Regions from separate parts of the Faecalibacterium hominis (ex Afrizal et al. 2022) genome, predicted to be linked through region 2. Evidence: riboswitches for the same ligand, from Rfam matches in the RefSeq annotation. Region 2 holds a riboswitch; the other holds the start of a gene.

Region 1 (15,974 bases), 750 kb from region 2:
GATATTCAAGCCCCTGCAAGGTGATATGCGGTTCCATGGGCGGCTCGATGCGCTCCGGCTGGCGAATGTAGCGAACGATGTTCAGGCCCTCAATGAACCCAGCCTTCTGAAGCTGAATCAGGAGAGCCTGAAAGCGGTTCGGATTCGTACCGAAGCGCTCGGCAGTAAAGCCAGCGCAATCGAACTCCTCAAAGTCCATGCTTTGCTGCAAATACTTCAAAATGCGGTAGATGATACGAAAATCTTCCATGATAACACCTCAACCCTTTCTGTTCGCAATCAATTTGCAATACTCGCCATATAAACGCTTCTGTTCGGCTCGTTCGGCATCAATTTCAGGCGTGGAAATCGTAGCACGGCTCGGAATGTAATGTGTTCTTTTGTACTCTGCAACAAGGCTACGCTCCCGCCTTACACTTTCCTTCCACAATTGGTCTATCTGCTCTTTGGTGTAGCTCATTTGTGTACCTCCCAGCGACTATAACCAGTCACGCCAAGCTGCTTGCAGGTTTCCTCAATGATAACGTGCAACTCGTTTTCTTCAATGTCAGCAACGCTCATTCCGCGTTCGGCCATGTACTGCAGTGCATGGTCTTGTACGTCACTTCTGGCGCGGTCCCACTGTTCAAAAGTGATATTTTCAGGAACTACAAAGCGATACCTGTATTTGTAGTCCACAGCTTCCATGATGCGGGTGCCGTCGGCAAATGCCGCCGGGATGTCTGCATCAGTGCTGAAGGAATACTGCGTGGTATCTGGCGGGTGCGTGTGGATGTTGTAACTCCCTTTCAGTTTACCACCCAGATACGAGCAGTCAACCCCTCGGGGATTATTGTCGGTCATATAATGGACTTCACCGTTGCGGGTGATGACCATCATATTCTCAACTTTGGAACTGGCGTACTTGTTGCAGAAAGAATCCTTGAGGGCTTCCACTTGCTGGGTGTCTTTCAAATCGACCTTTCCCAGAAACTTGTGAATCGTCTCGTCATTTTGCCCGGAGAAACCACCGCTGCCACGCAGACTTTGCGGCGCAGAAACTTCTTTTTTCTTCGCCGCCCACGTTGCCTTACTGCTGGCGCTTCTGCCAAAGCCTGCCACGCTGGTGCGGGCGCTGTCGGGTCGGCTGCCATGCTGCCCACGGAAACCCCGGTTGAACCTGCGGGGGAGATGTCTGCTGTTGTGGAGATCGGGGGTGTCACTGGCCCGCCTGCATGGCGAGCGGTGCACCCCTGATCTTTTTGTCGGAACAAAAAAGAAAAGCACCATACTTCCTACGAAGTACAGTGCTTTTTTGGTGGAGAATAGCGGGATCGAACCGCTGACCTCTTGCATGCCATGCAAGCGCTCTCCCAGCTGAGCTAATCCCCCACATATTCGGTTGGTGTCCTGCGACGTGAGTTATTATACCAGCCGGGCGGGCGGTTGTCAACACCCAATTTGAAAAAGTTTGCAATAACAAAAAAGCCCTGCCGGGCACAGAGCCGGGCAGGGCGCGGAACAAAGTGAGGATGGGTCAACCCTTTGCGTGCTGGCGGTCAAAGATCTGCGGAGCCACGCGGCAAAGCAGAACGGCGGCCACCATGGTCAGCAGGGTCTCGGGCAGCATGTAGCTGCCGTTGTACACCAGGCTGTAAGTCCAGGCGGACAGGCCTTCGTTCAGGTTGCCCCAGACCAGCACACCGGACAGGAAGCTGCACATAAAACGCAGGAAACCTGCCATAAAGGTGCCCACGGCCACGCCGACCATCCGGTTCTTGAAGGGACGGGCAAAGAACTCGGCAGTGCCCAGCGCCATAAAGGCCACCAGGTAGTCCAGCAGGACTTCACCCAGGAAATACAGGAAGGTCGGGGTCGGGGGTGCCCAGAAGCCCAGCAGCATCTGCAGGCAGCCGTTGACAAAGCCGGTGAACAGGCCCCACTTCACGCCGTGGCGGAAGGAGACCAGCACAAAGGGCAGCATGCTCAGCAGGGTAACGCTGCCGCCGTTGGGCAGGGTGAAGAACTTGATGTTGCTCAGCACGGTGCCAATGGCGATCATCAGGGCGCACTCCACAAGAATGCGGGTCTTGGAATAGGTTTTTGACATGGGAGATTCCTCTTCTCAGATAATAGTACACAAAAACAAATGCACCCGCACAAAAAGGCAGGCGCATGGGCTTCGTTTGTGAAGAGGGTGGACCTTTCCGCAAACTACCTACGCCGGCATTACCCGGATCAGGTTCGAGGGTACTCCGCTCAGGTGCGGATCTCAGCTTTTCAGCGCCCCTGTTTTTATGTCCAGCTCCCAGTATAGCGGCCAGCGCCCAAATGTCAAGCCCCGGCGGGCATATTGGCGGCCGCTGGCTCATATTTTTTAGGGAGACCGCAAACAGGGGAGGCGTGACCGGATGAACGTGGAGCCGGAGCAGCGGGCGGCGCTGCTGGGAGAGTACATTGCAGAGCACAGTGCCACGGTGCGGGCAGCCGCCCGGGCGTTCGGGTGCAGCAAATCAACGGTGCACAAGGATGTGTCCACCCGCCTGCGGGCCGTGGATGCGGCCCTGTTTGCCCGGGTGCAGGCCGTGCTGGCCCGCAACAAGGCCGAGCGCCATCTGCGGGGCGGGGCGGCGACCAGGCGCAAATACAAAAAGTAGGAGAGCGGTGCAGGGAGGCCTGTGCCGCTCTCCTGTTTATTTGTGCCGGAACTGCTCCAGCGCGGCCTTTTCCAGCCGGGAGACCTGCGCCTGGCTGATGCCGATCTCCCGCGCCACCTCCATCTGGGTCTCGCCCTTGAGGTAGCGCAGCTCCATGATCCGCTTTTCGCGCGGGGTCAGACCGGCCACGGTCTGCCGGAACTCCAACCCGCTGATCCAGCTGTCCTCGCTGTCCGGGTCGCGCACCTGATCGATGACATACATGGCATCGCCGCCATCGGTGTAAAGGGGCTCTTCCAGACTGATGGGCTCCACCACCGATTCCAGCGCCGCGTTCACCTCCCGGCGGGAGAGCCCTGCCTGCCGGGCCACCTCGTCCACGGTGGGCTCCCGGCCCAGCTGCTTTTCCAGCGCCTCCCGGGCCTGCATGGCCTTGTAGGCGGCATCGCGCAGGCTGCGGCTGACCCGCAGGGCGTTGTTGTCCCGAAGGAAGCGCCGGATCTCCCCGATGATCATGGGCACGCCGTAGGTGGAAAACCGCACCGGCTGGGCCGGGTCAAAGTTGTCGATGGCCTTGATGAGCCCGATGCACCCCACCTGAAACAGGTCGTCCAGATTCTCCCCCCGCTGCGCGAAGCGCTGCACCACGCTCAGGACAAGCCGCAGGTTGCCCTCGATCATGGCCTGCCGGGCGGCGGCATCGCCTGCCCGCGCCCGGGTGAGCAGCTGCCGCTTTTCCGCTTCGGAAAGCACCGGCAGCTGGGCCGTGTCCACCCCGCATAATTCCACTTTGTTGTACATCCCCCGAACCTCCGGTTACGTTGATACCGGAAGTATGGGGTAAGAGGGCAGGGAAGATACATGGGAATTGTTAGCAGCTACTCCCGCTCCAGCACCTCTTTCAGCTGACGGATGATCCGCTTTTCCAGCCGGGAGATGTAGCTCTGGCTGATGCCAAGGGCATCGGCGGCTTCCTTCTGGGTGTGCTCCACGCCGTCCACAAGGCCGAAGCGCAGCTCCATGATCTGCCGCTCCCGGGGGGCCAGCTGCTCCACGGAGCGCCGGAGGGTGGCACGCTCGGCGGCCTGCTCCAATTGCAGGCCCACAAGGTTCTCGTCGCTGCCCAGCACGTCCGAGAGCAGCAGCTCGTTGCCGTCGCCGTCGGTGTTCAGGGGCTCGTCGATGCTGGCCTCCTGCCGCCGGTTGGAGCTTTTGCGCAGGTACATCAGGATCTCGTTGCCGATGCACCGGCTGGCGTAGGTGGCCAGCTTGATGTTCCGCGCGGGTGTAAAGGTGTTTACCGCTTTGATCAGCCCGATGGTGCCAATGGAGATCATGTCCTCCTGTGGCACACCGCTGTTCTCGTACTTTTTGGCAAGGTAGACCACCAGCCGCAGGTTGTGGGTGATGAGGTCATCGCGCGCGGCGGCATCCCCCGCCATCATCCGGGTCAGCAGGGCCTTTTCCTGTTCCGGTGTCAGCGGCGGCGGCAGGCTGGGCCCGCCGTTGATGTAGTGGGCGGTGGAAGGGGATAATAAGTGAAAAAACAGCCATTTGATAAAATTGAACATGATGAGACCCCTTTGTAGGATAGTAATGGATAGGCTCTGTCTTTGTCCAACCTCTCAGTCGCAGGCTTCGCCGCGACAGCTCCCCTAGTAGGGGAGCCCTTGGCATGGCGGAAAGCTCGCCCTCTTTGCCAAGGCCGCCCCTATTAGGGGCGGTGGCATCCCGTAGGGATGACGGTGGGGTTTAACGCCAGCAGCGGCTCCCGGCTTAACCCCCCAGTCACCTGCGGCGACAGCCCCCCTAGTAGTGGGGCCCTTGGCATGGCGGAAAGCTCTGCCTTTCACCTGTTAGGCAACGACGACCGCCGCCAGTGGCGGAAACAGGAAGAGGTTGTATGGAAGTGCAGCCTACCCATGCGCCAGGCTGCTGACGGTTTCGCTCCCCACCAGCACTTCCCACCCATCAGGCGGCGGGGGGAGGTCGGCGAAGGCGGCATAGAGGTGCTCGGCCATGCCCTGCCCGGCGGGGGAGCCGGTGCAGCACAGGCTGGCCGGGACGGCCGGCAGGATACAGTGCCCGGCCACGGTGGTGCAGGGAACAAGGCGCACTCCCAGCGCCGGGACGGGCAGGGGAGCGGCCCCGGCAAAGTGCTGCTCCAGATAAGTACCCAGGGCGGGCGGCAGGCGGCCCTGCACGGCACCGAACCGCACCAGCACCACCGCCCGGCCCGAAAGCGGTTCCTGCACCGAAAAGCCGGTGTCGCAGAAGGCCCGGACATCCAGTGCTGTGTCTGCCACGGTGAGCCGGGCGGGGAACACCTGCCCGCCGCCCCGGCCCAGAAAGCGGAGCACCCCCTGTACAGCCAGCACCACCCCGCCCGCGCCCGCCAGCAGTGCCCCCGGCGAAAGGGGCAGGTAGATGCAGCCGTTGTTGGTCTGTGCCCCGGGCAGCAGCAGCGCCCCCGCCAGCAGCAGATTCCCCGCGCAGAACCACCCCACAAGCCGGGCAAAGCATCGGCCCCCGGGCCAGCCGTAGGCGGCGGCCACCGTGAGGGCGGCGGTTGACACTTTATATAAGAGCGCGGCAGCGTCTGGTGCTTCCGGGGCCAGCAGGGCCAACGAGGAAGCTGCCCCCGCTGCCCCGCCCAACAGCAGCCGCCCGGTCCGGCACTCCACCCCGGCCAGCAGCCCAGCCGCCAGCAGGAACAGCAGCGTGAGCGCAAAATTCGTCAGCAGCAGGACATCGAGGTAGATCACAGTCTTGATGGGCGGCACCTTCTTTCTGGTAGATATCAGTGTAGCAGGAGGTGGGGGAGAAAGAGGGCGAAGGAGAGGCTTTGCTTTTGCATAAAACCTCTCAGTCGCGGGCTTTGCCGCGACAGCTCCCCTAGTAGGGGAGCCCTTGGCATACCGTCGCGTTTTCGGGGGCTGGCGCTTCGCTCCTGTTTGCCCTGCTGGCGCAAAGTCTTTCCCTTGCGGCAGATGATGATTTTGGAGCCGAAGGCGAATCAATCGAAAAACGAATCTCCTGCCAAGGCCTCCCCTACTAGGGGAGGTGGCATCGAGCGTTAGCGATGATGACGGAGAGGTTGTATGGGAGGGACAGCCTGACCTTTCGCTGCTGCAAGGCTTTGACTGAGAGGGTTGAGCCCTTTTGAAAAACTTTTTTCACAAATTTCCAAAAAAGGCTTGCAAAAGGGAGCGGGAAGAGTTATAATACATCTCGCAGTCAATTGTGCGCTGCGCAATTGCGTTTTGAAAGATGTGCCTCTTTAGCTCAGTCGGTTAGAGCACCTGACTGTTAATCAGGGTGTCGCCTGTTCGAGTCAGGCAAGAGGCGCCATTAGGCGGCGAGGGCAACTTCGCCGCTTGTTTTTTAACCGGGTGTTGTAACCAATCTGAGACTTTTTTCACAAAATCTTCAAAATTAATGGTTTCTTAAAAAATGTCCTCTTGAAGATGCTGTCAGATTGTGGTATACTACACCCAAACCTTGGAACAGTTTTTAAACGTTCTGTGGTGATTGACTCAGATCAAAGGGTAGGCGCTCCCTTCTTTTGATAGCAGCGGACTTCTGCTTTGCCCTGGTTCTCCGCAGGGCAGGGCAAAGCAGAAGGCTATGCGCTGTTAAACCGGAGTGCAAAAAGAAAACCTTTTTCATTTGTCAGACCTACGGTCAAAACAACAGCAAACTGGGGCTTGTGTAAACAGACCGGGTGTGCTAGAATAAAAGCCGTAGTTTTGAAATAGACACAGTACATTGAAAAAGAGATCGTTTGCTTTTGGTTGTCGGTCTCTTGTAAAGGAAACATCGTATGCGTTATACCTATGTGCGGCAGCACGATTCTACGGACTGCGCGGCCGCTTCACTCGCAATGGTGTGCCTCCATTACAAAAAGGAAATCACCATCACCCGCCTGCGGGATATGATGGGAACCGACATGAAAGGCACGAACCTCGTTGGCCTGCAGAAAGCAGCCAATGAGCTGGGCTTCAGCACGGCGGCTGTCCGTGTTGACCGCGAAAACTTTTTAAGCGATTTCACACTGCCCGCAATTGCGCAGGTCATTACCGACCAGGGCTTGACCCACTTTGTGGTCATCTTCAAAAAGACGACCATCAAGGATGACGATGCCCGCCGCAAGCATGTGGTGCAGGAAGAAGAACGCAAGGCTGATGCAAGCAAAAAGTACAAATGCAAGGATTATGTCGTCATCGGCGACCCTGCAAATGAACTGAAAAAGATCAGCCTGGATGAGTTCTATAAAAACTTCACCGGCGTGCTGCTGCTGCTGAACCCCACAGCGGAGTTCAAGGGTGGCACCGGCAAGCATAAGGTGGAGGGCAAAGAGGAAGCCAAGGCAGCCCGCAACAATATGTTGAAGCGGTACATGGATCTGCTGCTTCCCCAGAAAAAGCTGTTTGCTTACGCTATTCTCAGTTCAGTGATCCTGACACTGATCGGCATCGTGTCCACCGTCTTTAATAAGGCAATCATGGACGAGGTGCTACCTTATGGGCTGAAAAACCTACTCATATCGCTCATTGTCGTGTTCAGTGTGGTCAACCTGACCAGCACGCTGCTCTCGACTGTGAGACAGTGGATCCTGATCTTTCTTTCCATTAAAATCGATATCCCGTTGATGCTGGGCTACTTCGAGCATGTGTACAAACTGCCGATGAAGTTCTTTGCATCCCGTAAGACCGGCGAGATCACCACCCGCTATTCCGATGCAAGCACCATCAAATCGGTGCTGACCAGCATTGCAATGAGCGTGGTCATGGACATTGTGATGGCCGTGGGTACAGGCTTTGTCCTGTTCCGGATGAACTCCTCGCTGTTCTCCATTACCCTGTTTACCACCGTTCTGAGCCTGCTGCTCGTCATCATCTTCAAGCAGCCCTATAAGCGGATCAATGAAGAGACGATGGTGCAGTCGGCCGTTCTGAACAGCCAGATGATCGAGAGCCTGCGCGGCATCGAGACCATCAAGTGCAACGCCTGCGAGGATCGCGAGCTGGAAGCTCTTGAGCGTGAATACATCAAGAGCCTGAAGATCAGCCTGCGTTCCAGCAAGATCAGCACCAGCCAGAGCCTGATCTCCAGCGTGATCATGACCGTGTTGAACATGGTCACCACCTATGTGGGCATCACGCAGGTGCTGAATGGCCAGCTGACGCTGGGCGGCTACATGGCGTTCAGCACCCTTTCGGGCTACTTTACTTCTCCGGTGAGCGAGCTCATCAGTATGCAGATGTCCATTCAGGAGGCTTCTATTTCCATGAAGCGACTGACGGAGATCATGGATTATGAATCCGAGCAGGACGATGACCGCGAGTACACCGAGATGGAGAGCATGGAGGGCGACATTGAGTTTAAGGATGTCACCTTCCGGTATGGCAACCGCACCCCGGCACTGGACCACATCTCCTTCACCATCCCGCAAGGGAAAAAGGTGGCGCTGGTTGGTTCTTCGGGTTCCGGCAAGTCCACCATCACCAAGCTCCTGCTCAAGTATTACGAGCCGGAGAGCGGCACCATCAGCGTGAATGGCGTTGATCTGGACGAGTACAGCAATGCATCCGTCCGCCGCTGCATTTCCTATGTCCCGCAGAACGTTGAGCTGTTCAGCAAGACGATCTTCGAGAATATACGCATCTCCCGCCCCGAGGCTACCCTCGATCAGGTACGGGAGGCGGCCAAGAAGGCCGACGCACACGAGTTCATCCGCAGGCTGCCGCTGCAGTACAACACCTATCTGGAGGAAGCCGGCAACGGCCTGTCCGGTGGTGAGAAGCAGCGCATTGCACTGGCCCGTGCGTTCCTGAAGGATTCGAGCCTTTACATCTTTGATGAATCGACCTCCAGCCTGGACTTTGGTACAGAGAATACCATCTTTGATATGATCTATAACCAGCTGGCTGACCGTTCGATGCTGATCGTGGCACACCGCCTTTCCACCATCCGTGACTGCGACCTGATTTTGGTCATGGATCACGGCCAGATCGTGGAGCGCGGCACCCATGACGAGCTGCTGGCAAAGCAGGGCAAGTATTACGAGCTCTGGAACCTGCAGCAGGGCATCTTCCGCCGCAAGAAGGAAGAGCCTGCACCCGTTGCCCCCGCGGCAGTCGTTGAAGAAGACGACGATGGCGAGGCAATGACCTATTAAGTTGCAGCCGAGTGCGCACTCGGTTACATAAATGATCTTTGGATGGATGCGCAGCCGGAAAAAGATCGCCAAAATAAGTTTTTTCATTCATTTGAAGGGAGTAATTCATTATGATGATGCCTGCAAACTACTCTGTTATCGCAGAGAACGAGATGACCTATGTCAACGGTGGCGCTAGCTTTATCGACGCTATCGGCGCTGTTACCGCTCCTATCTGGGGCATTGAGAATGTCAAGCAGTTCAACACCAACATCGTGACTCTGGTTGGCAACACCTTCCTGCAGTCCACCGTTGACCGCACCATCGGTGTCCTGTTCAGCGGCAATACCACCTGGAAGGAAGTCGGCAACATCGGCAAGAACCTGTTCGGCCACAATGTTAAGGGCGGCAAGATCGAGAAGAACAACTTTGGTGACTACGTCATGAACGCTCTGGGCATTGCTGCTGCTGTCTACAACCTGGGCGTGGCTCCCACCAAGAACACCGTCAAGGAGACTGCTGTTACCTTCACTGTCTAATTAGACGTGATCTGAAATTATGAAGCGTTGAGGAAACTGCACCGCCCTACTTGTTAGCGCGGGGCAGACAACAATGCCTCGTTATGGTGTGCCAGGAGGCGTGTGCCTCCTGGCACACCTTATTTTTATGTTGCTTATCGCGTTGCGGTAGGCAATTGTGTGTGGTAGAAGATTATGTTTATCCTTACAGGAATGCTCTTTACATAGTGACACTTTATCGCTGTGTGAGTGGCTTACCGTGAGCATCCTCACCCTCTCAGGCGCTTTGCGCCAGCTCTCCCGAAGGGAGAGCCCTTGGCATAGCGCAGTGTACGGTGGGTTTCCCTTTGCGTAGTGTGAACGCAGACTTGCCCACAGTGCAGGGAGTGAGTCATTCTGTCAAAACCTCCCACTTTGGGGGAGGTGGCAGCGCGTGTGCGCTGACGGAGAGGGTGAGCCCGGTAGAGGTATAAGCTATAGTGACACTTTATCGCTGTGTGAGTGGCTTACCGTGAGCATCCTCACCCTCTCAGGCGCTTTGCGCCAGCTCTCCCGAAGGGAGAGCCCTTGGCATAGCGCAGTGTACGGCGGGTTTCCCTTTGCGTAGTGTGAATGCAGACTTGCCCACAGTGCAGGGAGTGAATCATTCTGTCAAAACCTCCCACTTTGGGGGAGGTGGCAGCGCGTGTGCGCTGACGGAGAGGGTGAGCCCGGTAGAGGTATAAGCTGATGAAAAAGACGACAGTTGTCAAGAATAATGACATGCTGGATGTAGCCCGAAGACTTCGGAGGGAAATGACACCACAGGAGCAACGGCTTTGGTATGTTTTCTTGCGGAAATATCCGGTAAAATTCTACAAACAGCGGATCATTGAATCGTTTATTGTGGATTTTTATTGCGCGGATGCAAGATTGGTTATTGAACTTGACGGCTCACAGCATTATACTGAACAGGGGAAAGCTTACGATGAGGAACGAAGTGCTATCCTGCATGGCTATGGCTTGAAAGTTTTACGGTTCTCTAATCGGGATGTTAACAATCATTTTGATGCTGTATGCGAGACCATTGATAGGGAAGTACAAATTCGGATATAAAAGCAGCTGTGACCCTTTTTGTCAAGAGCTCCCACTTTGGGGGAGCTGGCAAAGCCGTTAGGCTTTGACTGAGAGGGTGAGGCCGCTTTGAGGAGAGTCTTTGGCAAAACGGTAAAAAAGAATCTTTGACCCCAGACAATTGCTTATTGCAAACAAAAAAGAAACAGGTGGACATTATTATGAGAGAGATCCAAGTTGCAGAAAACAAGACCCTGAAGCTGACCAACGTTCTGGCACGCAAGATCGATGCCAGCGAGCTGGGCAACCTGGGCGTGATCCTGACCCAGATGCAGAACTTTATCAAGAGCCACAGCGCCATGCCGGTTGGCCCTGTGATCCAGTGCGTCAAGTTTACCTCCGGCCCCAACCCGGAGCCGCAGATCTATTTTATGATGCAGGTCAACCAGCTCATCCCCCGCCTGGAGCCGGGCTACGAGCAGGACGCTGTGCTGCGGGTGAAGGGCTGCCTGTACGCCCACTTCACCGGCCCCATGGACCACAGCAGCCTTGCCAGCCAGAAGCTGAACATCTATGCCTACGAGCACGAGATCGAGCTGACCGGCACCACCTACAGCATCTACGTCAATCAGGACAGCGAAAACGGTGTCATGGACGTTTTTATGGAGACGAAGTAATATGACCACTCGCATTCAGAATCTTTCCGACCTGCAGGACCGCCGCATTATGATGGAGAAGAAGCTGCCGGCCTTTGGCTACGCGCTCATTCTTCTGGTGGCTTTCCTCATGGTGTTTCTGGTGATCTGGAGCACCCAGAACAAGCGCACCTACGTCAGCCAGTCCACTGGTTCAGTGCAGGCGGCCAACAAGACCTATATCATGTCCAGTTACTCCGGCTCCATCACCGAGCTGAACATCTCGGAGGGCAGCTATGTCACCGAGGGCGACCTCATCGCCCACATCAAGAGCACCGATCTGGACATCCAGCAGGACAGCTACCAGAAGCAGCTGGACATCTACAAAAAGCAGAAGAGCCAGTACGAAAAGCTGCTCAAGTCCATTCAGGACGACAAGAACTACTTCAGCGAGACCGACATCGACGATCAGCCCTATTACTACCAGTACGAGAGCTACAAGAGCCAGGTCAGCCAGAAGGCGTTCGACGCTTCGCCCTATCAGGCCGCCGGTTACACCGACGAGCAGATCAAGACCATGATGGAGCAGAACCAGAGCGAGGTGGAGAGCCTGTACTACTCCACCCTGCAGTCCATTTCTGCCAACCTGACCAGCGTGCAGGCCAACATTGACAACATCGAGGCCCAGCTGGATGCCCTGAACACCGGCGCGAACGATTACTACATCTACGCTCCCACCTCCGGTGTCATCCACATGGACACCCCCTACAAGGTGGGCATGGTGCTCAGCGCAGGTTCCGCTCTGGCCACCGTGGCCAGCGAGAACAGCGACCTTGAGATCGTGGCGGCTGTCACCGTCAACGACCGGCCGCTGATCAACGTGGGCGACCCCTGCAAGATCGCCATCACCGGCCTGTCGGAGTATTCCTACGGCACCCTGACCGGCACTGTTACCTCCATCGACAGTGACGTGACCACCAACACCAGCGGGTCTTACTACAAGATGACCATCAAGCCGGATAACACCTATGTCGTGAGCACCAGCGGCGACAAGGTGGATCTTTCCAACGGCATGAGCGTCACCGCCCGTGTGGAGTACGATGAACTGACTTACTTTGACTATGTGATGGAGGCCCTGGGCGTGCTGTTCCGCTAAGCGCCCGCCGATTCCACGCCCAAGAGGTACGAAAGAATGAAACTGAACCCGAAACAGCTGGCCGCCCGCGCGGCTTTGCTGGGTGTGCTGGCCTGTGCCGCCGCCCTGCCTGCGTCGGCTGCCGGCCCTGTTACCACGCCGCTGGCCCTCACGCTGCCCAAGGTGAGCTTTCCCTGGGATAAAGTTACCGCCGAGAGCATCGAGACCGGCAGCTACGATGCCGCCCCGCTGGCGGGCACGGCCCAGCAGCTCTCCCCGGTGACCACCCCCGCCAATGCCGCCAGCAAGAACGGCGTGACCTATGTCTCTGATAACCCCAATGTTGTCTCGGTGGACAGTGAGGGCGTGGCGCAGGCTGTGGGCCTGGGCACGGCCAACATCACCGCCACCTGCGGCGGGGTGAGCTGCACCTATACCATCACCCCCCAGCCGGATGCCAGCATGATCGCCACCGAAATGGATATCACCCTTGCATCCAGCACCATTGCCGTGGGCGAGACCACCAGCCTTTCGCTGGCAGTGCTGCCCACCTCGGCGGCCAACTATATCAACGTCAGCCTGAGCTCTTCCAATGAGAAGGTGGCCACCGTCAACAACTTTGGCAAGGTGACCGGCGTTGCCCCCGGCAAGGCCACCATCACCGCCACGGACGGCAACGTGAGCTGCACGGCCACCGTTACGGTGGTTGCGGCCAACACCAGCACCGTCTCCAGCCAGTCCATCTCCCTGAACACCAACTATGTGGTGCTCAAGCCGGGATCCTCCAAGACCATCACCGGCAAGGTGTCGCCGGCCTCTGCCAGCCAGAGCCTGACCTTCAAGAGCCAGGACAAGAGCATTGCCACCGTCAGCGGTTCCGGTGTCATCACCGGCGTTGCCACGGGTGCCACCTCCGTGGTGGTCTCCAACGGCACCGCCTCCACCTCGGTCACGGTCATCGTCAACCGCACCGCATCCACCTCCGGCAGCAGCAGCGATACCAGCGGTGAGGGCACCGAGGACAACATCACCACCGATGCCACCGTGGCCGCCATCCAGAACGCCGCAGGGGAGGAAGTGTCCCTCTATCAGAGCGACGTGCCCGTCATTACCGGCGAGATCCTGAGCGCCCTGCGCACCACGGGCCGCAGCCTGATCGTGCTGGGTGAGGATTATACCCTGCGGATCGATGGCACCAGCATCAAGAGCACCCAGGGCGGGTTCAGCACCGCCCTGACCTTTGCCCCCGATGAAAACGGCCTGAGTTTCCAGCTGGGCGAAAGCGGTGCGCTGCCCTGCGTGGTGCAGATCACCCTGACCGGTGAGAACGCCGCTTACAGCCGCCTGTATCTGCACAACACTGCCAGCGAAAAGTGGCAGTTCCTGAACAGCTACAAGGATGGCACCATCACCGCCGATACGGCTGGCAGCTACCTACTGACCAACCAGAATCTGCGCTTCACCAATATCAACTGGACCTTCTTCATCGCCGCCGGTGCGCTGACCGTGGTCTGCCTGATCGTGTATATCGCCGTCAAGAAACGGTATTGGTTCTGGTAATTATAACTGTGCGTAGTAAAACCTCCCGCTCATTCGAGTGGGAGGTTTTGTGTTTATCGGAGGTTCTTGACAATCATAATACAATATGATATGATTTTGATATCAGAAAGAAACTTCCGAACCCTGTAAAGGAGGGACATTTTATGGAAGAGAAGATCTTACAGACCAAGAAGAACGGCATGACCATGCTGCTGCTGACCCTGCTGGGCTATGTAGCATCCATTGCTCTGTTCATTTGCAGCATCACCCTGCTGGATGCAGACCGGATGCTTCTGGGCGTGCCGCTGCTGATTTTGTCCATTGCGTATTGGATCACAGGTATTTTCCTGTTCTGCGGCCTTAAAGTGCTAAAGCCGCAGGAGGCGCTGGTGCTCACCCTGTTTGGCGATTACATCGGCACCCTGAAGGGACAGGGCTTTTACTGGGTAAACCCCTTCTGTACCGCCGTCAACCCCGCCGCCGGCACCCGCCTGAGCCAGAGCGGAGATGTGAACAGCAAGGAAACCAACGTGGCTGCGCTGTTTGGCGGTAACGGTCAGAATGCTCAGATGAGCGTCGAGTCCATGAGCAAAAAGATCTCGCTCAAGATGATGACCCTGAACAACTCCCGCCAGAAGATCAACGATTGTCTGGGCAACCCGGTGGAGATCGGCATTGCAGTCATCTGGCGCGTGACCGATACCGCCAAGGCTGTGTTCAACGTGGACAACTACAAGGAATATCTCTCCCTGCAGTGCGACAGCGCCCTGCGCAACGTGGTGCGGGTGTACCCCTATGATGTTTCTCCCAACGTGGATACCACCGGCGACGGCGTAGCCGACGAGGGCAGCCTGCGCGGCTCCTCCGAGGTAGTGGCTGCCCGCATCCGGGACGAGATCCAGAAGAACGTGGCCGAGGCCGGTATCGAGGTGGTGGAAGCCCGCATCACTTATCTGGCCTACGCCCCCGAGATCGCAGCGGTCATGCTGCAGCGCCAGCAGGCAAGCGCCATCATTGATGCCCGTAAGATGATCGTGGACGGTGCCGTGGGCATGGTGGAGATGGCACTGGACCGCCTGAGTGAGAACAAAGTGGTGGAGCTGGACGATGAGCGCAAAGCGGCAATGGTCTCCAACCTGCTGGTGGTGCTCTGCGGCAACCGTGACGCGCAGCCCATCGTGAACAGCGGCAGCCTGTACTGATGGCAGAGCCGAAAAAGCAGATTCCCCTGCGCCTGAATGCGAAGCTCTACGATGCCCTTGCCGCGTGGGCTGAGGATGACTTCCGCTCGGTGAACGGGCAGATCGAGTATCTGCTCACCGAGTGTGTGCGTCAGCGCAAAAAGAACGGCAAGTACGTCTCTGACCAGATCGACGTGCCGCCCGAACTGGATATCAAGTAAAAGAACGACCCTCTCAGTCAAAGCCTGTTGGCTTTGCCAGCTCCCCCGAAGGGGGAGCCTATCGCTGGCCTGGGATAAAGGCAGCATAGCCTCGCCCTTCGGGAGAGGTGGCATTGCGAAGCAATGACGGAGAGGGCCGTTCCTTATTTAATTCGTATGCTCGCTCCACCCGCTGGAGGTGACCACTTCGCCATCGGTGGTGCACCAGAGAGCTTCCACGCCGTCCAGCGATTCCACGAGCTGCTTGCCCTCTTCCAGAGGCAGGCAGAACAGGCCGGTGGTCAGGCAGTCGGCCACACCGGAGTCCGGAGCCAGCACGCTCACGCCGTCAAAGTAGGCGGCGGGCCAGAGGGTGGCCGGGTCGATGAGGTGGTGGTAGCGCACACCGTCCACAACGTAGTAGCGCTGGTAGTCGCCGCTGGTCACAAGGGAGAGGTCACTCATCTTGACTGCGGCCACGGTGGAGCTGCCGTTGGTGTAGACCTCGGAGGAGTTCCACGGGTTTTCCACGCCGCCTACCCACTGGGAGCCGTCCGGCTTGGTGCCGATGGCCCGCAGGTTGCCGCCCACGCTGATGAGGGCACTGGTCAGGCCCCGGGCTTCGGTGGCCTGTGCGGCCTGCTCCACGGCGTAGCCCTTGCCCACGCTGCCCACGTCCAGCGACATGGCCGGATCGGCCAGATAGACCGTTTTGGCATCTTCATCAATGATGAGGTTGGCGATATCGCAGTGCTGTGCGGCGGCATCCAACTCTTCCTGCGTGGGCAGCTGGTTGTTGCTGTCGTTGTCATCGGCCAGTGCAGCCTCGCGGTAGTTGTGCCAGATGTTCAGCACACTGCCCAGCGCAATGTTCAGCTTGCCGCCGGTGGTGTCGTACATGGTCTGGGCCAGCTCCA
Region 2 (15,974 bases):
TGTAGTTCAGGGGCATCCGGTAGCCTGCGGTCAGCATGAAATAGCGGATGGGCTCGTAACCGTAGAGGTCTGCCACATCGCGGACGGTGAAGAAGTTGTGCAGGCTCTTGGACATCTTCTGGTTATCCACGTTGATGAAGCCGTTGTGCATCCAGTAGTGGGCAAACTCGCAGCCATTGGCGCACTCGCTCTGGGCGATCTCGTTCTCGTGGTGGGGGAAGATCAGATCCTGACCGCCGCAGTGCAGGTCGATGGTCTTGCCCAGATGGGTGCGGCTCATGGCGCTGCACTCGATATGCCAGCCGGGGCGGCCCATGCCGTAGGGGCTTTCCCAGGCGGGCTCGCCGGGCTTGGCAGCCTTCCAGACGGCAAAGTCGGCGGGGTCTTCCTTCAGGTCATCCTCCATCTGGCTGCGCAGCTCGCGGTTGCCGCTCTCCAGATCGTCCAGCTTGAGGTGGCTCAGCTTGCCGTACTCCGGATCGCTCTTGACGCGGAAGTAGACATCCCCGTTCTTGGCAACGTAGGCGTGGCCGGAATCGATCAGGTCCTTGACGATGTCCAGGATCTGCTGGATGTGCTCCGTTGCACGGGGCTGGACGGTGGGCTTTTTGCAGTTCAGACCGGCGGCATCCTTGAGGTACTCGGCCTCAAAGCGCTGGGCCACTTCCTTCATGGAGGTGCCCTCCTCCTGGCCCTTCTTGATGAGCTTGTCATCAATATCGGTGATGTTGGAGACATAGATGACCTTGTTGCCGCGGTATTCCAGATAGCGGCGCAGGGTATCGAACACGATCAGCGGGCGGGCGTTGCCGATGTGGATATAGTTGTAAACGGTGGGGCCGCAGACGTAGATGCGGTATTCGCCGGGCACCTGCGGCACAAACTCTTCCTTCTGTCGGGTCAGGGTGTTGAAAATCTGCATAAGAACTCTCCTTCTTGTAGGGCAAACAAAAGCCGCAGCAGAACCTCTCAGTCTCGCTTCGCTGACTTACGAAAACAGAGAAGTAAAAAAGCCCCCGATGTGATACAGTCTCCCATATCACATCGAAGGCGGTTTTCAAAATCGCGGTTCCACTTCTGTTTGTCGCTCAAAGCCGATAACGGCGGCTGCCGCGCCGCGATACTCCCCAGCAGGTTTCCCGCGGCGTGCTGCCCGGGCGCACTTCACACACGCTGCTGCAAACAGGCTCCCAGCCAACGGCCCGTTCTCTCTGTCCAGCTCACCTTTGCGCTACTCTGCCCGGGTAAACGCATTTTTCCTGATACATCTGTATTATAGCCGGGCCGGGGGGAGAAGTCAAGCAAAACGCAGGCGCCGGCATTTCAGCGGCAGCTCTGCGCCGATTCAATCGATCTCGTGCTTTTTACAGAAGTGCTTGCTGGCAAAGTACATTCCCGCCCAGATGGCGATGGCAAGCACGAGGTAGAACGGGTTCTTCATGGCAGACACCAGCGACTGCCCGAAAAGGGCCATCATGGCCACCATCACGCCCTTGCCCAGCAGCATGGTGACAAGGTAGCGCTTCTCGTCAAAATCAGAGATGCCAAAGGCAAAGTGCATAAAGGACGAAGGCGTAAAGGGCAGGACCGACAGCATGAACAGGGACGCGGTGTCGAACCGGCTGACCCATTGCTCCGCCTTTTGCAGCTTTGCCGAGCGGCGGGCAAATTTCCAGAAAAAACGCTTGACGACACGCCGCCAGAGCAGGAACATCACAGTGCCGCCCAGCATCACCCCGGCCCAGCTGTACACAAAGCCCAGAAGCCCGCCGTGGGCCGCAACATTCAGCGCCACAATGGCAATGAGCGGCAGCGGCGGAAAAAAGGATTCCACCATTGCAAGGATCACGGGCGCAATGGGGCCAAGGCCGCCAAAGCCTTCCAGCAGGGCCTTCCAGAATTCCAGCGTTCCCAGCTGGTGAAGCCAGCCTATCATCGTCATTTCCATCCCGCGTGTTCCTTCCCTCTCATTTTTCTTTAGTATATCCGGTTTCTATGACACACCCGTGAACAAAATACGAGCTTTTTGTCACATCACCTATACTACGAGACTGCGGGGGCATTTCCTGCACAGGGCGGGAATCTTTATGCTTTTCCGGCGGCTTCAGCGGCGGCCTTTTCGGCCCGGGCCTGCATCCGCTCGATCTGCTGGGCGCGCATCCGTTCCCAGCGGGCAAGCCCGGCTTCGTCCGGGATCTGGACGCAGCGGGCAAAGCTCCAGTGCAGGCCGTCCCGCCGGGCCAGCTTATAGCGCTGGAATACGCCCTTTCCAACCTCATTGCCGGTACCGGCGCAGGCAGGGCAGACAGACAGAGTATACCAGCCGCTGTTGCCCTTTTTCAGCCAGATATCGTCCGGCTGCAGATCCCCGCCGCACACCGGGCAGCTGGCAGTGATGATCTTTGGGTCGCTGCGCCAGGTGGACTGCTCCACATAGCCGCGGAACACCCGGAAGTCCCGGTAATCACCGGGGGCGGGGCAGAGGCTTGCCCGCAGGGATTCCTCCTCGGTGGGGTAGGCCGCCAGACCCGCCCGCAGGTCAAGCTTGCGGCAGACATCGGCGGTGTAAAGGGTATCGGACAGGGCATCGTGGAACGGGCGCTCCATCGGGATGCCCATCCGGGTCACAACGCTTTCCAGCGTCATGCCCTCGCCCTCCTTGCGGGGGTGCTCCCGCAGGAAGATCTGCTGCAGATCATACCACTGGGTGGGGCGGCTCTCGTCCAGATTACAGAGGAAAAGGTTCTGCTTGAGCACCGGTACGTCATCCATGCCCCACTCGGCAAACTCGGCATCCGGGCCGCACCACTGCATAAAGCGGCGCAGCCCCTGCACGATGGGCTCGCCCCGGTCCAGGTCGGCCTGGGTCAGGCCCGTCACCTTGGCGATGTGGTGCTGCAGGGTGCGGAAAATGCGGGGCCGCAGGTGGATGGAGAAGGTATCCAGCACATTGGCATCCTCGTCGATCTTCACTGCGCCGATCTCGATGATCTCGCCCCGGAAGGTCTGCTGCACGCCATGATAATTAAAGAGATACGGCTTATAGCCGATGTTCCATTCCAGATCAAATAAAACCAGATTGCGTGGCATTGTTGTTTGTGTTCCTCTCAGTTCAGGATAAATTTTTCGATGGCCTCGGCCACGCCGTCGTGGTTGTTGTCGGCGGCGGTAACGTAATCGGCCACAGCCTTGACGGCATCCTCGGCATTCTGCATGGCAACGCCCACCCCGGCATAGGAGATCATGGAGCGGTCGTTCAGGCCGTCGCCGCAGGCCATCAGGTTCTCCCGGGTCAGGCCCATCCGCTCCAGCAGGGCGGCAAGGCTCCTGTCCTTTGCCACGCCCAGCGGCACGGCCTCGATGAAGAAGGGGCTGGAGGGGTACAGGTCGATCCGGCCCGCAAACTGCTCCTTTCCGGCGGCACAGACAGCATCCCGCCGGGCAGGGTCAAGGGTGATGAGCATTTTGCAGATCGGATAGTCCACATAGGAGGCCAGATCATCCACATGGATCATCGGCAGCTTTGTGGTAAAGCACTCCTTGTTTGCCCACACGTCCTGATCCCGCTCACACACGATGCCCTCGCTGTTATAGGTCAGGATGGCCACGTCCTGCCGGGCTGCAAATTCGCAGAGCTCCGGGACGAACTCCGCTCCCAGCTGCACCTGATACAGGGCCTCGCCGGTCATGCAGTCCATGATCTTGCCGCCGTTGTAGGCCAGCACACAGCCACCCTTTTTGTCCAGCCCCAGCTCCTTTGCCAGCGGCAGAATGCCCGCCGTGGGGCGGCCGGAGGCCAGCACGATGGTCACACCCTGTGCGGCGGCGGCATCCAGCGCCGCGCGGGTGCGGGGGGTAACGATCTTTTCGTCATTGGTCAGGGTGCCGTCCAAGTCCAGAGCCAGCACCCGGATATTCGATCTTGCCATGATTTTTATTCCTCGTTCTCCGGCAGGGGCTTCCCGCCGGATATTTTATTACTTACCCATCTATTTTACAATGCTTTCCCTTTTCTGTAAAGCAGGAAACCTGTTCCCCGCCCAGAGACAAGCAAAAAAGCCGCCCGGCGAGCAAAACCGGACGGCTGAGAAGGAAGAAAACGCTGTGTTACAGGATGTCGATGTATTCCCCGGCCAGTGCCTTGTTCATGCTGCGGACGGCGCAGAACTTGCCGCACATGGAGCAGGTGTCGCTGTGGTCATCCTCAGGCAGGCGGGCATCCCGGATGGCCTTGGCGGTCTCGGGGTCCAGGGCGCAGGCGAACTGGGCATCCCAGTCCAGCACGCGGCGGGCATCGCCCATCTTATCGTCGATATCCCGGGCATGGGGGATGCCCTTGGCGATATCGGCCGCATGGGCGGCGATCTTGGAGGCCACGATGCCTTGTTTCACATCGTCCACGTTGGGCAGAGCCAGATGCTCGGCGGGGGTAACATAGCACAGGAAGGCTGCACCGCTCATGGCGGCAACGGCACCGCCGATGGCAGCCGTGATGTGGTCATAGCCGGGGGCAATGTCGGTGACGAGGGGTCCCAGCACATAGAAGGGAGCGCCCATGCAGATGCTCTTCTGCACCTCCATGTTGGCGGCCACCTGATTCAGGGGCACATGGCCCGGGCCCTCCACCATGACCTGCACGTTGTGTGCCCAGGCGCGCTTGGTCAGCTCGCCCAGACGCACCAGCTCTTCGATCTGGCAGACATCGGTGGCATCGGCCAGGCAGCCGGGGCGGCAGGCATCGCCCAGCGAGATGGTCACGTCGTGTTCGGCGCAGATCTCGCAGATCTCGTCAAAGTGCTCGTAGAAGGGGTTCTCGTTGCCGGTCATGCTCATCCAGGCGAACACCAGAGAGCCGCCGCGGCTGACGATGTTCATCTTCCGCTTGTGGGTGCGGATCTGGTCGATGGTCTTGCGGGTGATGCCGCAGTGCAGGGTGACAAAGTCCACGCCGTCCTCAGCGTGCAGGCGCACCACGTCGATGAAATCCTGCGCGGTCAGGGTGGCAAGGTCGCGCTGATAGTGGATGACGGAATCGTACACGGGCACAGTGCCGATCATCACGGGGCACTCGTGGGTCAGCTTCTGGCGGAAGGGCTGGGTGTTGCCGTGGCTGGACAGATCCATGATGGCTTCCGCGCCCATATTGACGGCGCTCATCACCTTTTCCATCTCCACGTTGTAATCCTTGCAGTCGCGGGAAACGCCCAGATTCACGTTGATCTTGGTGCGCAGCATGGAACCGATGCCCTCGGGGTTCAGGCAGGTGTGGTGCTTGTTGGCGGGAATGGCCACCTTGCCCTCAGCCACCAGCTGACGGATCTCCTCCGTGGTGCGGTATTCCTTTTTGGCCACGATCTCCATTTCCGGCGTGACGATGCCCTTGCGGGCAGCGTCCATCTGTGTGGTGTAGTTCTGCATGGTACTTTCCTCCAAATGTTTCTTTTATCCTGAACAGCGCTTTGCGCGCTGAACGTACCGGAAATAGGTTTTTGCGCAGCCTTTCCTCTGTGCGCAATTGGCTCCCCCTTTGGGGGAGCTGGCATCGCGCCAGCGATGACTGAGAGGGCGAGCCGCCTTACAGCTGCTCCGCCAGTGCCTTCAGCTCCCTGCACTCGGCCTCGATGTCCTCCGCGCCGAAGATCGCGCTGACAAGGGCCACACCGTTCACGCCGGTGCCCTTGAGCCGGAGCAGGTTCTCCTTGTGGATGCCGCCGATGGCCACAACGGGGATGTCCACGGCATCGCAGATGGCTTTCATCATGCCCTCGGGCAGAACATCCACGTCTGACTTGGTGTGGGTAGAGAAAGCTGCCCCCACGCCCAGACAGTCGGCACCATGCCGGACGGCCTCCAGAGCCTCCTCCACGCTGTGGACGGATACACCGATCATCATCTCATCGCCCACGCGCTGGCGCACCTGAGCAGCGGCCATATCCTCCTGCCCCACATGGATGCCCTCGGCGTGGCAGCGGATGGCAATGTCCACGTTATCGTTGATAAAAAAGGGCACGTTGTACTTTTTGCACAGGTCGTGGAGCTCAAATGCCTCCTTCAGGAAGGCTTCCTCGTCCAGCTCCTTTTCCCGCAGCTGAACGCAGGTCACCCCGCCCTTCAGGGCGCTCTCCACCTGCTGATAGAGGGTCTGACGGCCCACCCAGGCACGGTCGGTGACGGCGTAGAGCCGCATATATTCTTCAGCGCACTTCATACTTGGCACCCTCTTCCAGCTGAGCCGGAGTCATATTGTAAATGGCATCAATGATGTAATTGCGGTAGGTGGCGTTGCCGTCCAGCGGGGTCAGCCGTGCATGGGCGATCTCGCCCGCAAGGCCCATGGCGCAGACGGCGGCAGCCGCAGCCTCCAGCGGCTGGCCGGGGTTGGCGGTGATAAAGGCCGCCGTCAGGGCAGAGAGCTGGCAGCCCGTGCCGGTGATGGCACTCATCATTGGGTGGCCGTTGCGGATGCAGTAGGCCTTTGCCCCATCGGCCACGATGTCAATGGCACCGGTGATAGCCACAACGGCACCGGTCTTTGCGGCAAAAGCCTTGGCAAAGGCCACCGCGCCGTCCAGATTCTCCTCGGTGACCCTGTCGGCCACATCGGCATCCACGCCCTTGGTGGTGCCCGCGCCGGAAGCCAGCGTCTTTACTTCGGAGATGTTGCCCCGGATGACCGTGAACCGCACCTCGTCCAGCAGGCGGTAGGCCGTCTCGGTGCGCAGGGCAGAAGCGCCTGCGCCCACAGGGTCCAGCACCACGGGGTGGCCCAGTGCATTGGCCTTTTTGCCCGCCTTGAGCATGGATTCAATGGTGCGGCTGTTCAGGGTGCCGATGTTGATGTTCAGCCCGCCGCAGATGGTGGTGATATCCTCCACCTCGGCGGCATCGTCGGCCATAATGGGCGAAGCACCGCAGGCCAGCACCATGTTGGCGCAGTCGTTCACGGTGACGTAGTTGGTGATATTATGAACGAGGGGGCTTTTGGTGCGGACATTGGCAAACTGCTCTGCAAACATGACGCACCCCCGTCAGGAAAGGCTGCTCTGCATGGAGCGCAGGGCACCGGAGTGCTGCAGGCTGTACACCAGCACGCCCGCAATGACCGCACCCACAGCGGTGGAGATGAGGAAGGGCACGATGTAGGCGTAGAACGCGATGTCACCGGCGCTCTTGCCCATCAGGCAGATGGCCACCGGGTAAGCGCACAGGCCGCCCAAAATGCTGGTGCCGAACACCTCGCCCACCAGGGTGGCGATCAGGTTTTTGGTCTTTGCGTAGACCAGGCCGCAGAGCAGGGCACCGAACATGCTGCCCGGGAAGGCCATCAGGCTGCCCAGCCCCAGGATATTGCGGAGCAGCGAGGCCACAAAGGCCACGCCCACGCCCCACCAGGGGCCCAGCAGCACGGCGCAGAGCACATTGACCATGTGCTGCACGGGGGCGCACTTGCTGCCGAACATCGGGAAGCTGAACACACTGCCCACCACGCACAGGGCGCAGAACATTCCAGCGAGAGCCAGCTTTTTCACAGAGAATTTTTTCATTGGTAACTCCTCTTTCTCAAAAAGCGGTCGAGGCTTGCTGGCCTCCTCTCACGCCGGAACACGGCTTCCCATCGCAGTTATTTCAAGGCTCAGGGCGCTCCCCCTCAGCCCGGAGCCGCCCGTTGCGGCGGCTTGCGGCAACAAAAAACAGGAGACACCACAGCGGTGCCTCCTGCAAAAAATCATTTTCCTATGACTTCCTACGGCGGCATTATCCGCATCAGGTCAAGGGTCGAAGTTTGGTTACTTCCTCTCAGCCCGCCTTACGAGCTCCCCTGTGTTTTGTTTTTCGTAGGGTATTGTACACCCGCCGGGGCAAAAAAGCAAGAATAAGTTTTTCTTTCGCCTTTTTGCCAAATCGCTTTTACAATTTCCCGGATTATGTTATACTTGTCCCAAATTCCGCAGCGCCCGGGGGAGCCATTCCCCGCTTTGGGGCACTGCCCGGCACAAAAGGAGATTGAAGTTATGGGTCTCATCAAAGCAGCCATGGGCGCGGCATCCGGCGTGATGGGCGACCAGTGGAAGGAATATTTTTATTGTGACGCTCTGCCTGCGGAGGTGCTGGCCGTCAAGGGCCAGAAGCGGACCAATGGCCGCTCTGCCAACCGGCACGGCAGCGAAAACGTCATCTCGGACGGCTCTGTGATCGCCGTGGCCGATGGCCAGTGCGTGCTGATCGTGGAGCAAGGCAAGGTGGTGGACCTCTGTGCCGAACCCGGCGAGTACACCTACAGCACCGGCACCCAGCCCTCCCTGCTCAGCGGCGGACTGAAGAACATCGACAGCGTGTTTGCCGAGCTGGGCAAGCGATTCAGCTTTGGCGGGCAGGCCGGTTCCGACCAGCGCATCTACTATATCAATACCCGGGAGCTCACCGGCAACAAGTACGGCACCCCCAACCCGGTGCCCTTCCGGGTGGTGGACCAGCGCGCCGGTATCGATATCGACATCGGCATCCGGTGCTTCGGCGAATACAGCTACCGGGTGGTCAACCCCATCCTGTTTTACACCAATGTCTGCGGCAATGTGGAAAACGCCTACACCCGCGACGCGCTGGACAGCCAGCTCAAGACCGAGCTGATGACCGCCCTGCAGCCCGCCTTTGCCCGGATCAGCGAGCAGGGCATCCGCTACTCCGCCCTGCCCGGCCATACCGCCGAGCTGGCCGAGGCCCTGAATCAGGAGCTGAGCGCCAAGTGGAGCAGGCTGCGCGGCATCGAGATCGTCTCTCTGGGCGTTTCCGGTGTCAAGGCCAGCGAAGAGGACGAGCAGATGATCAAGGAGCTGCAGCGCAGCGCGGCCTTTATGGACCCCACCCGCGCCGCCGCGCATCTGGTGGGCGCACAGGCCTCCGCCATGCAGGCTGCCGCCTCCAACACCGCCGCCGGTCCCGCCATGGCCTTTATGGGGATGAACCAGGCCGCTGCAGCGGGCGGTGTCAACGCCCGGGATCTCTACCAGATGGGCGGCCAGCAGACCGCCGCGCAGCCTCAGGCCGCACCGGCCGCTGGCTGGACCTGCAGCTGCGGCCACACCGGCAACACGGGCAAGTTCTGTGCCGAATGCGGCAAGCCCCGGCCCGAAGCCCCGGCTGTCTGGGTGTGCAGCTGCGGTGCAAAGAACAGCGGCAAATTCTGCTCGGAGTGCGGCAGACCCCGGCCCGCCGCCAAGTGCGCCAACTGCGGCTTTGTGCCTGCCGACCCGGCCAACCCGCCCAAGTTCTGCCCCGAGTGCGGCAAGCCCTTTGGGGCCTGAGAGGGGTCTGACGCATGGCTGAAAAGACAACGAATTATCAGTGCCCGGCCTGTACCGGCCCCCTGCACTACGATGGTGCCAGCGGCAAGCTGGTCTGCGATTACTGCGGCTCGGCCTACGACGTAAAGGACATCGAGGCCCGCTACGCCAAAAAGCAGGCCGCTGCCGACACTGCCGCCGAGGGCGATGCCAAAAAAGCCGCCCGCCTGCCCCGGCAGGACAGCCCGGTGTGGAGCGAGGCCGAGGCGGAGGGCCTGAACAGCTACTCCTGCCCCACCTGCGGGGCCGAGCTGGTCTGTGACGAGACCACCGCCGCCACCACCTGCCCCTACTGCGGCAACCCCACAGTGCTGGGCGGCAAGCTCTCCGGCAAGCTGAAGCCGGAGTACATTCTGCCCTTCAAGCTGGACAAAAAGACCGCCATTGCCCAGCTGACCAGATATTACAAGGGCAAGGCCTTCCTGCCCAAGGCGTTCAAGAGCCAGAACCACCTCGCAGAGATCCAGGGCGTATATGTTCCCTTCTGGCTCTACGATGCCAAGGCTGACGCGCGCGGCCGGTACGAGGGCCAGAACTCCGAGAGCCACCGCGAGGGTGATTACATGGTGACCACCACCCAGCACTACGATGTGCGCCGCGAGGGCTCGGCCGCCTTTGCCAAGGTGCCGGTGGATGGCTCCAGCAAGATGCCCAACACCCACATGGATGCCATTGAGCCCTTTGATTACGGTGACCTGAAGCCCTTCTCCACGGCCTACCTGCCCGGCTATCTGGCCGACCGGTATGACGAGGATGCCGATGCCTGCGCCGAGCGCGCCTACCGCCGGATGTACAACTCCACGGCCGATGCGCTCCACGCCACCACCGGCGGCTACAGCGAGATCCACCCCATTTCCGAGAACATCAACGTGGATATGACCCACGCCCACTACGCCCTGCTGCCGGTCTGGATGCTCCACACCCGGTGGAAGGACAAGGACTTCCTGTTCGCCATGAACGGGCAGACCGGGCGGCTCATCGGTGACCTGCCGGTGGACAAGAGCCGGGTGGCCGCGTGGTTTGCGGGCATCAGCCTGCCCCTGATGGCAGTGCTGGCGTTCCTGCTGTTGCTATAAGGGGGGTGGCAGAATGAAACACACTGCAAAACGCTTTGCCGCCCTGCTGGCCGCACTGGTGCTGGCGCTCTGCCTGAGCATCCCCGCCTTTGCCGCCGCACCGCTGGTGCGGGACGAGATGGGCCTGTTCGATGCGGATACTTACAGCCAGCTGGAAGCCTCTGCCGAAGCCGCCAGCAACGGCCACGACTGCGACGTGTATTTTCTGGTGGTGGACAGCATCGGTGACACCGACCAGCGCCAGTACGCCAAAGATTACTACCTTGCCAACGGTCTGGGCAGCGGCTCTGAACAGAGCGGCATCCTCTTCCTGCTGGCAGTCGGCTCCCGCAAGTATGTCACCATCACCTACGGCGGCGGCGTGACAGCCTTTACCGATTACCGCATTGAGCAGATCGAAGATGCCGTTGTTCCCTATCTCTCGGACGACGACTGGGCCGAGGCCGCCTCCGAGTACCTCTCCATGTGCGCCGACACGCTGGATTTCTACGCTGAGCACGGCGAACCGCTGGATGTTGACAACGACACCAGCGGCTGGCCCATCCTGCTCCTCATCGTCATCGGCGTACCCATGATCATTGCCGGTATCGTCTGCGGCGTGCTGTACAGCCAGATGAAAACAGCCCGGCTCAAGACCGAGGCCAACGATTACATCGGCGCAGGCTTAAAGCTGCGGGTGCAGGTGGACAACTACACCCACACCGACCGTGTGCAGGTCTACGACCCGCCCCACGAGGAGAGCAGCAGCTCCGGCGGCTCCTCCGTGGACAGCGACGGCTTTGGCGGCTCCTCCGGCGGCTCGTTCTGAGCGCCCTTTTCTCCAGCAATAAACCACCGGTTCTGCCGGTGGTTTTCGCTTGTTTCTATTTCCGTGTAACATGCAAAAGAAAGGAAACCCAACGAATGTCAAAGAAGATCACCGCCCTGATCCCCGGAGCCGCGCTGGCACTGGGCATCGCCTGCATCGCCAAGTGGCTGGAAACGCTGGAAAGCAGCGCCGGGCTCCACCTCATTGGTGCATCGGTCATCGCCCTGTTTATCGGCATGGCCATCAATGCGTTTTTCCAGCCCAACAAAACAACCGCGCCGGGCATCAAATTCACCTCTAAGAAGGTCCTGAAATTCGCCATCGTCCTTCTGGGTGCCAGCCTGAACATCCGCACCGTGCTGACAGTGGGCCGTTTTTCGCTGACGGTCATGCTCTTCACCCTGGCCACCTGCTTTGGACTGGGCGCGCTGATCGGCAGAGCGCTCGGGCTCAACTGGAAAACCAGCAGCCTGATCAACGCCGGGACCGGCATCTGCGGCGGCTCTGCCATTGCCGCCATTGCACCGGTGATCGAGGCCGATGACATGGACATCGCCTACGGTATGTCCGCCACCTTCCTGTTCGATACGGTGATGATCGTTGTGTTCCCGCTCCTCGGCCGGTGGCTTGGGCTTTCCGATGCCGCATTCGGTCTCTGGGCCGGTACGGCGGTCAATGATACCTCCAGCGTTGTAGCCACCGGCTACGCTTTCAGTGAAGCTGCCGGCGACTTTGCAACGATGGTCAAGCTGACCCGCACGCTGGCGATCATTCCGGCTGTTCTGGTCTTTGCCGCCATCAACCTGCACCTGAAAAAGAAAGAGAGTGCTCAGGCCAACGGTGTCAAGGTGCGCATCCGTTCCATTTTCCCCTGGTTCATCCTTGCGTTCCTTGCCATGTCCCTGCTGACCAGTCTGGGCCTTCTGCCCGCCGGGCTGGTTTCCGGCCTGAAGACCATCAGCAAGTTTCTGATGGTCGCGGCTCTGGCGGCCATTGGTCTGAACACGAACTTTAAATCGCTCTGCCGTTCCGGCGCAAAACCCATGCTGCACGGCTTCATCATCTCCACATTGGTCGTTCTGGTCGCCATTGGTGTTGAGTACATGATCGGCATTGCACCCTACGGCACACTGTAACGCTCCTGCCAGCTGAATTTTCCCACAAAGAAAGAGCAGTGCTCTCCAATGGGTCCCCCCACCGGAAGCACTGCTCTTTTATTGTTCCGCTTTGCTCCACAAACGCGAAGTTGTCTGTCTGATTTCTTCGTCAATTTTTTTCATAGAATACTATATCCATTTTTTCGTTTATATGCTCAACCTTTCCAGTTTGAACATATCCCATTTTCTCATATAGATGTAGATTTCCCTTTTCTTGTAAAATTGTATCCAAACACCAATGGTCAGAACCATATATATTTTCAAGTTCAATCATTGCTTGTTGAGCATATCCTTTATTGCGAAATTCACCCATAATCCAAATTGGCGAAATTCTTTTTCTACTTCCATCGTTTTTATTAACTATTCGTACTGCACCAACAACTATATCATTCTCAACGATATAATAATAAGTTGTCCAAGGCTGTTCAAATTTAGCGATTATTTTTTCTAAGCTTTCAGTTGCCGGACTCATATCGAAATCTTGATATTTATCTAAAAGCTCTGTAAATGCCTCTACTTGCATTTTCCAGATGGTTTCTATATCTTCTCTCGTTGCTTTCTTTAATGTGATAGCCATTATCCTTCTCCTTCCTGTAATCGGTCGCACAAATCCCGAGTTATTGAACTGAGCCGAGTATACCACACTCTCCCCACAAATACTACCACACAAAAAACTCCCATGCTCACATCGGAAGATGCTGTGCATGGGAGTTTTTGCTGCGCCTGTTACGGCGTATTGTTACTTATTGAAGGTCTTCTCGTTCAGCAGGCCCTCGCTCTTGGCAACGCAGATGCTGGCAACTGCATCACCCACCACGTTCAGGGAAGTGACCAGCATCTCGATGGGGCGGTTGATGGCCAGGATCAGGGAGTAGGCCAACAGAGCGCCGTCGTTGACGAAGCCCATACCAGACAGGATGGTAAACAGGATGACAGCCCCAGCGCCGGGAGCGGCGGGGGTGCCCACAGATGCCAGCAGGGCCAGCAGGGCGACCACGACCAGCTGGCCGGGGGTGACGGTGTAACCGGCACAGCCTGCAATGAACACGGTGGCAATGACCTGCATGATGGCGGTGCCGTCCATGTTGATGGTCATGCCCAGCGGCAGGACGAAGGAAGCGATGCTCTCATCCACGCCGAACTCTTCCTCGCACACCTTGATGTTCAGGGGCAGGGTGGCGGCGCTGGAGGAGGTGGAGAAGCCAAACACTGCCACGTTGGCGATCTTGCGGATGAAGGTGAAAGGGTCCAGCTTGGCACCCAGTGCAATGACCAGCGGGTAGGCAATGATCAGGAAGGCCAGCAGCAGGACCACCGTGACCACCACATAGACCAGCGCGGGCTTGAGGTAATCGATGCCGTAGATGGCGAAGGTACGGGTCAGCAGCACAAAGACTGCAAAGGGGGCAAAGTTGCTGACGATGAAGTTCAGGAACACGACCACCACATCGTTGACCTCGCCCAGCAGGCGGCGCAGGGTCGCGGTGCGGCTCTCGCCCAGGGTGTTCATACTCAGGCCGATGGCCACTGCCAGGAACACGCTGGAAAGCACAGCGCCATTGCTGCCAAAGGCAGTGATGATGTTGGAGGGGATGATGTTCAGCACCACGTTCAGGGGGTTGGAACCGGTGGAACCGCTGGCTTCTGCCAGACCCTCGATGCGGGTGTTGAACAGGCCCATGGAGTAGGTGCCGTAGCCCACACAGCCTGCCAGCAGCAGCGCCAGGAAGGAGCACAGCAGGAACCAGAACAGGGTCTTTGCGGAAATGCGGCCCATGGTGCGGGTGTCTGCAATGCTGCCGATGGCCAGCGAAATGGAGGTAAAGACCATGGGGATGATCACCAGCTGCAGCGCCTTGATGAAGAGCTGGCCGATGATGTAGAAGATGCCAAAGGAACGCTCAGCGCCCTCGGCGGTGATATCCTGGAACAGCAGGTTGTTGATGGTGGTCCAGGTCTGTGCCTGACCGCTGGCGTTCAGATGCTCCCGCAGGAACATAAAGGCCAGACCTGCCACCAGGCCGCAGACCAGAGAGATCGCCATGCGTTTTGCAAGGGATAATTCGTGCTTCTTTTTTGTTTCCATATCCTTTTCCTCTCACAGTACCGGTTTTTGGCTCACACTTTGCCTACTCTAGCACAACTCCCCCTGCAATGCAAGAGAAAATCGCGCAAAATACAGCTTTTTTCGTAAATAAGTACGACTTTTCTCCGCAAAAATCCCCCGAAAGCACTCTGCCTCCGGGGGATCTGCTTACTTATTTCTTGAACTTGAACACCGGCGTGCCAGCGGCAGCATCGCCGTTTGCAACAACACTGATCTCCGGCAGGTCATCACTGTTGGTCACGATGAGAGCCGTTGCAGTGGGGTGGCCTGCGGCGCGGATGGCTTCCAGATCCACCTTCAGCAGCGGGGTGCCGGCCTTGACCTTGGCCCCTTCTTTGGTCAGGGAGGTAAAGCCCTGTCCCTTCATCTCCACCGTGTCCATGCCGACATGGATCAGCAGCTCAATGCCGTCATCGCTCATCATACCAACGGCGTGCAGGCTTTCGGGCACCTGCGTAACGGTGCCGTCAAAGGGAGCATAAACGGTGTCGCCGGTGGGCTCCACGCCGCAGCCGGGGCCCAGGATCGCAGAGGCAAAAGTCTCGTCAGGCAGCTGCTCCAGCGGGATCACCTTGCCGTCAATGGGAAGCATGACCGTCATCTTCTGGCCGGAAAATTTCGTCTCGGATGCGGCCTTGCCGCCAAAAAGCTTGTCAAAAAAGCCCATAATACAAACCATCCTTCCACGGTACACAAAGTGCAGTCTTTATCCAGTTAAGAATAGCATATCCGCGCGGGAAATACAATCTGCATCCTGCACAAAGAGACGCACCGCCATTTGGCAGGTGTGCCCTTACATCAGCTCCAGCAGCTGCTCCACCTCTTCCATCCGGGTGGCCCAGCTGGTGGCAATGCGGACAACGGTGTGGGTATCATCGTACTTCTCCCAGAAGCCGAACTTGGCCTTGCCTTCCAGCGCGGCCAGCTGCTCGTTGGACAACACGATGAACACCTGATTCGTGGGCGAATCCATGAAGAACGAATAGCCCTTTTCGGCCAGTCCCTTCTTGAGCACGGCGGCGGTCTCAATGGCATTTTTGCTGATGGTCTGGTACAGGTCATCGGTGAACAGCACATCGAACTGGATGCCCAGCAGACGGCCCTTTGCCAGCAGAGCGCCCTGCTGCTTGACCATGGTCATAAAGTGAGCCGGTGCGCCGTGGGGGAACACAACTGCCTCGCCGCAGAGCGCACCCACTTTGGTGCCGCCGATGTAGAACACATCGGTCAGGCGGGCCACATCGGCCAGCGTCACATCGGTGCCCTCGGCGGCAAGACCATAGCCCAGACGGGCACCGTCCATAAACAGCGGCATGTGGTACTTATGGCAGACAGCGGACAGCGCTTCCAGCTCTGCCTTGGTGTACAGGGTGCCGTACTCCGACGGGTGGGAGATGTACACCATGCCCGGGAACACGAGGTGGTCCACATTGCCATCGGCATAGAAGGTCCTGCACCAGTCCTCAACCGTCCCGGCATCCAGCT

What was found. Region 2 has a riboswitch for thiamine pyrophosphate ahead of thiW (energy coupling factor transporter S component ThiW). Riboswitches for the same ligand answer to the same signal wherever they lie in the genome.
Region 1: it holds a riboswitch for thiamine pyrophosphate, as region 2 does, so the genes downstream of both, thiT (energy-coupled thiamine transporter ThiT) here and thiW (energy coupling factor transporter S component ThiW) in region 2, are expected to answer to the same signal.

What each region holds. Positions count from the first base shown of each region.
Region 1 covers NZ_CP186860.1:9,789-25,762, forward strand. The annotation lists gene ACKXGA_RS00065 (YjcQ family protein) at 1-250, opposite strand, end outside; gene ACKXGA_RS00070 (hypothetical protein) at 260-460, opposite strand; gene ACKXGA_RS00075 (hypothetical protein) at 457-1,269, opposite strand; tRNA gene ACKXGA_RS00080 (tRNA-Ala) at 1,296-1,371, opposite strand; gene thiT (energy-coupled thiamine transporter ThiT) at 1,517-2,089, opposite strand; TPP riboswitch at 2,178-2,280, opposite strand; gene ACKXGA_RS00090 (sporulation transcriptional regulator SpoIIID) at 2,391-2,636, shown strand; gene sigG (RNA polymerase sporulation sigma factor SigG) at 2,673-3,437, opposite strand; gene ACKXGA_RS00100 (sigma-70 family RNA polymerase sigma factor) at 3,515-4,207, opposite strand; gene ACKXGA_RS00105 (sigma-E processing peptidase SpoIIGA) at 4,553-5,419, opposite strand; tRNA gene ACKXGA_RS00110 (tRNA-Asn) at 5,911-5,987, shown strand; gene ACKXGA_RS00115 (peptidase domain-containing ABC transporter) at 6,460-8,817, shown strand; gene ACKXGA_RS00120 (microbial anti-inflammatory protein) at 8,928-9,335, shown strand; gene ACKXGA_RS00125 (endonuclease domain-containing protein) at 10,044-10,409, shown strand; gene ACKXGA_RS00130 (hypothetical protein) at 10,589-11,044, shown strand; gene ACKXGA_RS00135 (HlyD family secretion protein) at 11,046-12,158, shown strand; gene ACKXGA_RS00140 (Ig-like domain-containing protein) at 12,195-13,697, shown strand; gene ACKXGA_RS00145 (SPFH domain-containing protein) at 13,841-14,878, shown strand; gene ACKXGA_RS00150 (PTS ascorbate transporter subunit IIC) at 14,878-15,078, shown strand; gene ACKXGA_RS00155 (FAD:protein FMN transferase) at 15,226-15,974, opposite strand, start outside.
Region 2 covers NZ_CP186860.1:2,339,565-2,355,538, reverse strand. The annotation lists gene cysS (cysteine--tRNA ligase) at 1-922, opposite strand, end outside; gene ACKXGA_RS11335 (TVP38/TMEM64 family protein) at 1,346-1,948, opposite strand; gene ACKXGA_RS11330 (3'-5' exonuclease) at 2,086-3,090, opposite strand; gene ACKXGA_RS11325 (Cof-type HAD-IIB family hydrolase) at 3,108-3,929, opposite strand; gene thiC (phosphomethylpyrimidine synthase ThiC) at 4,108-5,418, opposite strand; gene thiE (thiamine phosphate synthase) at 5,576-6,208, opposite strand; gene thiM (hydroxyethylthiazole kinase) at 6,195-7,016, opposite strand; gene thiW (energy coupling factor transporter S component ThiW) at 7,029-7,544, opposite strand; TPP riboswitch at 7,725-7,831, opposite strand; gene ACKXGA_RS11300 (SPFH domain-containing protein) at 8,013-9,302, shown strand; gene ACKXGA_RS11295 (Trm112 family protein) at 9,317-10,417, shown strand; gene ACKXGA_RS11290 (TPM domain-containing protein) at 10,431-11,225, shown strand; gene ACKXGA_RS11285 (YeiH family protein) at 11,321-12,361, shown strand; gene ACKXGA_RS11280 (GNAT family N-acetyltransferase) at 12,492-12,959, opposite strand; gene ACKXGA_RS11275 (dicarboxylate/amino acid:cation symporter) at 13,122-14,468, opposite strand; gene ACKXGA_RS11270 (PTS sugar transporter subunit IIA) at 14,641-15,156, opposite strand; gene ACKXGA_RS11265 (threonine aldolase family protein) at 15,283-15,974, opposite strand, start outside.